2 linked regions of the Methylobacillus flagellatus KT genome follow. The protein of the gene in region 1 interacts with the protein of each later gene in a pairwise test. Links are inferred from orthologs where the notes say so. Each region holds a gene or a part of one and is shown on either strand. Other genes may lie near its edges. The genes, in order: uvrA and uvrB.

Evidence for each region.
Region 2: the proteins of uvrA (region 1) and uvrB interact in binary tests that used the Escherichia coli proteins (3 or more experiments, as listed by UniProt). The link is inferred for Methylobacillus flagellatus KT from one-to-one orthologs.

Annotation. Positions count from the first base shown.
Region 1 is NC_007947.1:2,597,746-2,601,483, forward strand. The notes cover bases 271-3,687. They hold uvrA (excinuclease ABC subunit UvrA), read left to right. Parts: upstream 271-667; coding sequence 668-3,487; downstream 3,488-3,687. Other genes in these bases: MFLA_RS12380 (MFS transporter), read right to left, coding at 271-575; MFLA_RS12390 (lamin tail domain-containing protein), read right to left, coding at 3,561-3,687. Also shown: more of MFLA_RS12380, read right to left, coding at 1-270; more of MFLA_RS12390, read right to left, coding at 3,688-3,738. UniProt on the Escherichia coli protein: The UvrABC repair system catalyzes the recognition and processing of DNA lesions. UvrA is an ATPase and a DNA-binding protein. A damage recognition complex composed of 2 UvrA and 2 UvrB subunits scans DNA for abnormalities.
Region 2 is NC_007947.1:1,398,950-1,402,192, forward strand. Bases 123-3,044 are described here. They hold uvrB (excinuclease ABC subunit UvrB), read left to right. Parts: upstream 123-524; coding sequence 525-2,564; downstream 2,565-3,044. Other genes in these bases: MFLA_RS06745 (pyridoxal phosphate-dependent aminotransferase), read right to left, coding at 123-212; MFLA_RS06755 (Rne/Rng family ribonuclease), read right to left, coding at 2,686-3,044. Outside these bases: more of MFLA_RS06745, read right to left, coding at 1-122; more of MFLA_RS06755, read right to left, coding at 3,045-3,243. UniProt on the Escherichia coli protein: The UvrABC repair system catalyzes the recognition and processing of DNA lesions. A damage recognition complex composed of 2 UvrA and 2 UvrB subunits scans DNA for abnormalities.

The sequences.
Region 1 (3,738 bases):
TGGGGGTTGGGTACCAGATACTTGATATCCAGCATGGCAAGCAAGGCCAGGACGCCGGTCAGCACGAAAATGCCTGGAACGCCAATCCACTGGTTGAGCGTCGGCCCGAGGATCAGCGACAATGCGAAGGTAATGCCGATGCTGCCGCCGATCATCGCCATTGCCTTGGTACGGTGCTCTTCGCGCGTCAGATCGGCCACTAGTGCCGTCACCGCGGCGGATACGGCGCCCGCGCCCTGGATGGCACGACCGATGATGATGGTATGGATGTCGTCCGCCATACCGGCAACGAAGCTGCCGATCGCAAAGATCAGCAGGCCGATGTAGATCATGGTCTTGCGGCCAAAGCGGTCTGAAGCCATGCCGAACGGCAGCTGGAACAAGGCCTGCGTCAAGCCGTAAGCGCCTAGCGCCAGGCCGATGTAGAAATGGTCATCCCCCGACGGCAAGGTTTCAGCGTAGATCGCAAAGATCGGCAGGATCAGGAACATGCCCAGCATGCGTAAGCCATAGATCGAGGCCAGGCTCAGGGTGGAGCGTAGTTCAACCGGGGACATGCGTTCAGGCTGTGACATTAAAATTCATTGAATTCAACACGCGAAGTTGCGTATATTAACAGGTTGCCCCACCAGGCGTTAACCAAACTCAAGGCAACAGCTTCTACCCCATGGATTACATACGTATACGCGGTGCCCGCACGCACAACCTGAAAAATGTTTCACTGGACTTGCCCCGCAACAAGCTGATCGTCATTACCGGCTTGTCGGGTTCAGGTAAGTCCTCGCTGGCGTTCGACACTTTATATGCCGAGGGACAGCGCCGCTATGTAGAATCCCTGTCCGCTTATGCGCGCCAGTTCCTGGCGCGCATGGACAAGCCGGATGTCGACCTGATCGAAGGACTGTCTCCCGCGATTTCCATCGAACAAAAATCCACCTCGCACAACCCACGCTCCACTGTAGGCACCGTCACCGAAATCCATGACTACCTGCGCCTGCTCTATGCGCGCGCAGGCGACCCGGAATGCCCGGACCACGGCATCAAGCTCGAAGCGCAAACCGTCTCCCAAATGGTGGACAGTGTCCTGCTGCTGCCAGAGGACACCAAGCTGATGATCCTCGCGCCGGTAGTCAGCAACCGCAAGGGAGAACAACTGGACCTGTTCGAGGAACTCAAGGCACAAGGCTTCGTACGCGTGCGCGTGGACGGCAATATCCACGAGCTCGACAGCGTACCCAAGCTGGCCAAGACCGTGAAGCACAACGTCGACGTCGTCGTGGACCGCCTCAAGGTACGCGCAGACGTCAAGCAGCGCATTGCCGAATCCTTCGAGACCGCGCTGCGCCTGGCCGACGGCAAGGCTGTGGCGCTGGAGATGGATAGCGGCAAGGAGCACCTGTTTTCCGCCAAGTTCTCATGCCCTGTGTGCGACTACTCACTTGCAGAGCTTGAGCCGCGCCTGTTCTCATTCAACAACCCGATGGGTGCTTGTCCCAAGTGCGATGGCCTGGGCCAGATCAGCTTCTTCGATCCCAAACGCGTCGTGGCTTTCCCGCATCTCTCACTGGCCAGTGGCGCCATCAAGGGCTGGGACAAGCGCAACCAGTTCTATTTTCAGATGCTGCAAAGCCTGGCCAAGCATTACGGATTCGACCTGGAGACGGCTTTCGAAACCTTGCCCGATGACGTACAGCAAGTGCTGCTTTACGGCAGCGGTAAGGAAGCCATCACTTTTCAGTACCTCAACGAACGCGGCAAACTATACGAAAAATCCCACACCTTCGAGGGCATCCTCAACAACCTGCAACGCCGCTACCATGAAACCGACTCCATCACGGTACGCGAGGAACTGTCCAAGTATCTCAACTCGCAAGCCTGCCCGGAGTGCGGGGGCACGCGCCTGCGCCGCGAGGCACGCCACGTCAAGGTGGGGGGCAAGAACATTCACGAAGTGTGCGAGGCCCCGCTGCGCCTGGCCTTGCATTTCTTCGAGCACATCGAATTGACCGGGCAAAAACATGCGATTGCGGACAAGATCGTGCAGGAGATCAGCAGCCGCCTGAAATTCCTCACCAATGTCGGGCTGGAATATTTATCGCTATCCCGCTCCGCCGAAACCCTTTCGGGCGGTGAGGCACAACGCATCCGCCTGGCCTCGCAGATCGGCTCCGGCCTTACCGGCGTCATGTATGTACTGGACGAACCATCCATCGGCCTGCACCAGCGCGACAACGACCGCCTGTTGCAAACCCTGGTGCGCCTGCGCGACATCGGCAACAGCGTCATCGTCGTCGAGCACGACCAGGATGCCATCATGGAAGCCGACTACGTCGTCGACATCGGCCCCGGGGCAGGCGAACACGGCGGTCACATCGTGGCGGCAGGCACACCGGCAGAAATCCAGCGCAATCCCCAATCGCTCACAGGACAGTACCTCAGCGGCGCCAAGGAAATCGCCGTCCCCAGGCAGCGTCACGCCCCTGACCCAAAACGCTGGCTCAAGCTGACGAGGGCCAGTGGCAATAATCTCAGGAACGTGGATTTGGCTTTGCCTGTCGGTCTGCTCACCTGCGTCACTGGCGTGTCTGGCTCTGGCAAGTCCACGCTGATCAACGATACCCTTTACCGCGTGGTAGCACGCCACCTTTACGGCAGCTCGACCGAGCCTGCGCCTTTCGAGGAAATTTCTGGCCTGGAGTTCTTCGATAAGGTCGTGGATGTCGACCAAAGCCCGATCGGCCGCACACCGCGCTCCAACCCGGCCACCTACACCGGCGTCTTCACACCCATACGCGACCTGTTTGCCGGCGTGCCGGAAAGCCGCGCCCGCGGCTATGGCCCTGGCCGCTATTCCTTCAACGTCAAGGGCGGCCGTTGCGAAGCCTGCCAGGGCGATGGGGTGATCCGCGTCGAGATGCACTTCCTGCCCGATGTCTATGTGCCTTGCGACGTCTGCAAAGGTCACCGTTACAACCGTGAAACCCTGGAAATCCAGTACAAGGGCAAGAATATCCACCAAATCCTGGAAATGACCGTGGAGCAGGCGCGTGAATTCTTTGACGCCGTGCCTGTGGTCGCACGCAAACTGCAGACACTGCTGGATGTCGGTCTAGGCTACATCACGCTGGGCCAGTCCGCGACTACACTGTCGGGCGGCGAGGCGCAGCGTGTTAAGCTGGCATTGGAGCTGTCCAAGCGCGATACCGGCAGAACGCTCTATATCCTCGATGAACCCACCACCGGCCTGCATTTTGCCGATATCCAGCTGCTGCTCGACGTATTGCACCGCCTGCGCGACCACGGCAACACCGTCGTCATCATCGAGCACAACCTGGACGTCATCAAGACCGCGGACTGGATCATCGACATGGGTCCGGAAGGCGGTGATGGCGGCGGCACCATGATTGCGTGTGGCACACCGGAAGAAGTCGCGGATACCAAGGCCAGCTATACCGGGAAATACCTCAAGCCGATGCTCAAACGCTGAGATAACTCTCCTCAATAAAAAATGGCTCTCCTGATGGAGAGCCGTTTTCATGAGATACAAATAGCTTTATCGCTTATGCTGCCTTGCGGCGGCGTGCTGCAAACCCGACAAGACCCAGGCCTGCCAGCATCAATGCATACGTTTCAGGCTCAGGAATAGCCGCGATGGTCAGGTTGGTCTGGCCAGGGCTACCGATATCGCCCACGCTTGAGCGCCAGGAACCTTCGGAATCACCCACTTGGGAGGATACC
Region 2 (3,243 bases), 1.2 Mb from region 1 along the record:
CCAGGAATACCAGCGACGGGGGTGTATTTAGTGAATCCTTGGTCAATCGCTTGCTTAGCTGCGTCCTTAATGTGTTGTGGCGTATCGAAATCCGGTTCGCCTGCGCCCAGGCCGATGATGTCGCGGCCCTCCGCCTTAAGTTTTGCGGCTCGAGCAGTAACAGCCAGGGTGGGTGATTCTTTGATGGATTGAACGCGCTGCGAGAGTTCCAAGATCTGAAATCCTATAGAGAAATAATGAAGACGATGGCAGAACGTTAATTTTACTCATATTATCCGCAATGCGGAATACGGAACCTAACGATATTTTGACGGGATGCACGCTAATTTGTTATATGGCGAGCATGGGGTCGCGATCATGGAGTGCCATCGATGTGGCATCACCCGTTCGCTTGAATGCTCTGGTCCTGCTCTTTGGGGTGTGATGGCACCAGGCTTCAGGCTGGTTTACAAGAATCTGTGGCAACAGGCGCGCAGAATCCGTTGGCCTGTTAGAATCTCAGTTCATTCTCATTGGTGATTGATGTGATTGTCACTTTTCCCAACAGCAAATACAAGCTTTTCCAGCCTTTCCCTCCAGCAGGCGACCAGCCGGCGGCAATCGAAGCGTTGACGGCTGGGGTGAACGAAGGACTGAAGTTCCAGACATTGCTCGGTGTGACGGGCTCCGGCAAGACGTATACCATGGCGAATGTCATTGCCCGCACGGGTCGTCCTGCGATTGTGATGGCGCCGAACAAGACATTGGCCGCTCAGCTGTATTCGGAATTCAAGGAATTCTTTCCGCAGAATGCCGTGGAGTACTTCGTCTCATACTATGACTATTACCAGCCGGAAGCCTATGTGCCTTCGCGTGACTTGTTCATCGAGAAGGACTCCAGCATCAACGACCATATCGAGCAGATGCGGCTGTCTGCCACCAAGGCTTTGCTAGAGCGGGAAGACAGTATTATTGTTGCCACGGTATCAGCGATTTACGGTATTGGTGATCCTGGTGAATATCATGGCATGGTGCTGCATATCCATCTGGGCATGAAAATCAGTCAGCGCGATATCGTCAACAAGTTGATCGCCATGCAGTATGAGCGCAACGACTTTGATTTTTCCCGTGGTACATTCCGTGTCCGCGGCGATGTGCTCGATGTGTTTCCTTCGGAAAACAGTGAAACCGCAGTGCGCATCAGCCTGTTCGACGACGAGATTGAGAACATTACCTTGTTCGATCCATTGACCGGGCAGATTTTCAACAAGATCCACAATTTCCGCATCTTTCCGTCGAGCCATTATGTGACGGCACGCGAGGCCACGATCCGCGCGATGGAAACCATCAAGCAGGAGTTGCGGGAGAGGGTGGATTTCTACATCAAGACCGGTAAGCTGGTAGAGGCGCAACGCATTGAACAGCGTACGCGCTTCGACTTGGAGATGCTCAACGAAATCGGCTTCTGCAAGGGGATCGAGAACTACAGCCGGCACTTGACAGGCAGGCAGCCCGGCGATGCACCGCCGACATTGATCGACTACCTGCCCAAGAATGCGCTCATGATCATCGATGAGAGCCATGTCACTGTGCCGCAGATTGGTGGGATGTACAAAGGTGACCGTGCGCGCAAGGAAAACCTGGTCGATTATGGCTTTCGCCTGCCGTCGGCCATGGATAATCGGCCGCTCAAGTTCGAAGAGTTCGAGCGCATCATTCCGCAATGCATTTTCGTGAGTGCGACACCGGCAGAGTATGAAGCCACGCACCAGCAGCGCATCGTTGAACAGGTGGTGCGGCCTACAGGACTGATCGATCCAGAAATCATCGTCAAGCCTGCGGATACACAAGTGGATGATTTGCTGTCTGAAATCAAGCTCAGGGTCGAAGCAGGCGAGCGCGTATTGGCCACGACGCTTACTAAACGTATGGCGGAAGATCTCACGGACTACCTGTCAGAACATGGCGTGCGGGTAAGATACCTGCACTCCGACATCGATACAGTAGAGCGCGTGGAAATCATCCGCGACCTGCGCCTGGGCGAGTTTGACGTGCTGGTGGGCATCAACCTGTTGCGCGAAGGTCTGGATATTCCCGAAGTATCGCTGGTGGCAGTGCTTGATGCTGACAAAGAGGGCTTTCTGCGCTCAGAGCGGTCATTGATCCAGACTGCCGGGCGCGCGGCCCGCAACCTCAATGGCAAGGTCATCTTTTATGCCAACAAGGTGACGCGATCCATGAAGCTGGCAATGGACGAAACCCAGCGCCGTCGTGCCAAGCAGATGGCTTTCAACGCCGAGCACGGCATTACGCCTAAAGGCGTCAACAAGCGTATCAAAGACATCATTGAAGGTGTCTACAGTAAAGAAGACCATCAGCGGGACCGCAAGGTGGCCGAAGAGCGGGCCAGTTATGCCCAGATGACCGAAAAGCAGTTGGTCAAGGAAATGAAGCGTCTGGAGAAAGCCATGCACGAGAGCGCAAAAAATCTGGAGTTTGAAAAGGCTGCCGAGTATCGCGATCAGCTGAGAAAGCTCAAGAATAATTTCTATGGTGCGGAAGTGACGGATGAGTTGGCGGATTGAACCGTGCGGCAAACCCCTACGTATGTTGAAGGCATAAGCTGGGGTTCCTCGGAATAAAGTGTATGTTCCTCAAAAGAAAAAGCCCTGATAAGTCAGGGCTTTTTTTTAATGCTGCTTGAGCTTATTTCTGAGTTTCCACCATCACCAGCTCTTCGCTGACTGCGGCTTCCTTGGCCGCTTTTTGTTGCCAGGCTGCAGGTTTGCGAGGGGCGCGAGGCGCAGGCGCTTCCTCAACAGCGATGACTGCTTGAATGGCTTCGGCCTTGGTTTCTACCAGTTGCAAGCCAGAATCCATCAAGTCGGCCGGCTTCTCTGCTTCAACCTTGCGGCGGCGAGGTGCACGGGGCTTCTTTTCAGGCTTCGCAGCTTCAGTAGGCGCTTCATCCGCCAACGCCTCAAGAGGTTTTTCCTGCTTGGTATCAGCAGGACTCTCGGCTAAAGGCTCGCTCAAGTGAGCTGATTTTTCTTCCTTGGTCCGAGTTTCCTTAACTGCCGTTGCATCAATGGCAGGCAGGCTTTCTTCAGTCACGACCACATCTTTCCTGATGGCGGGCGCAGGCGCTTCCTTTTGGGGCGCAGCTTCAGTTGCAGTATGGACCGTCTCGGTGTTTTCCTTCACCTGGGTGATGGGCGCTGCTTCCGGGGTGGTGGGGGCTGTCTTGGCCTCCACTGGTCGCTC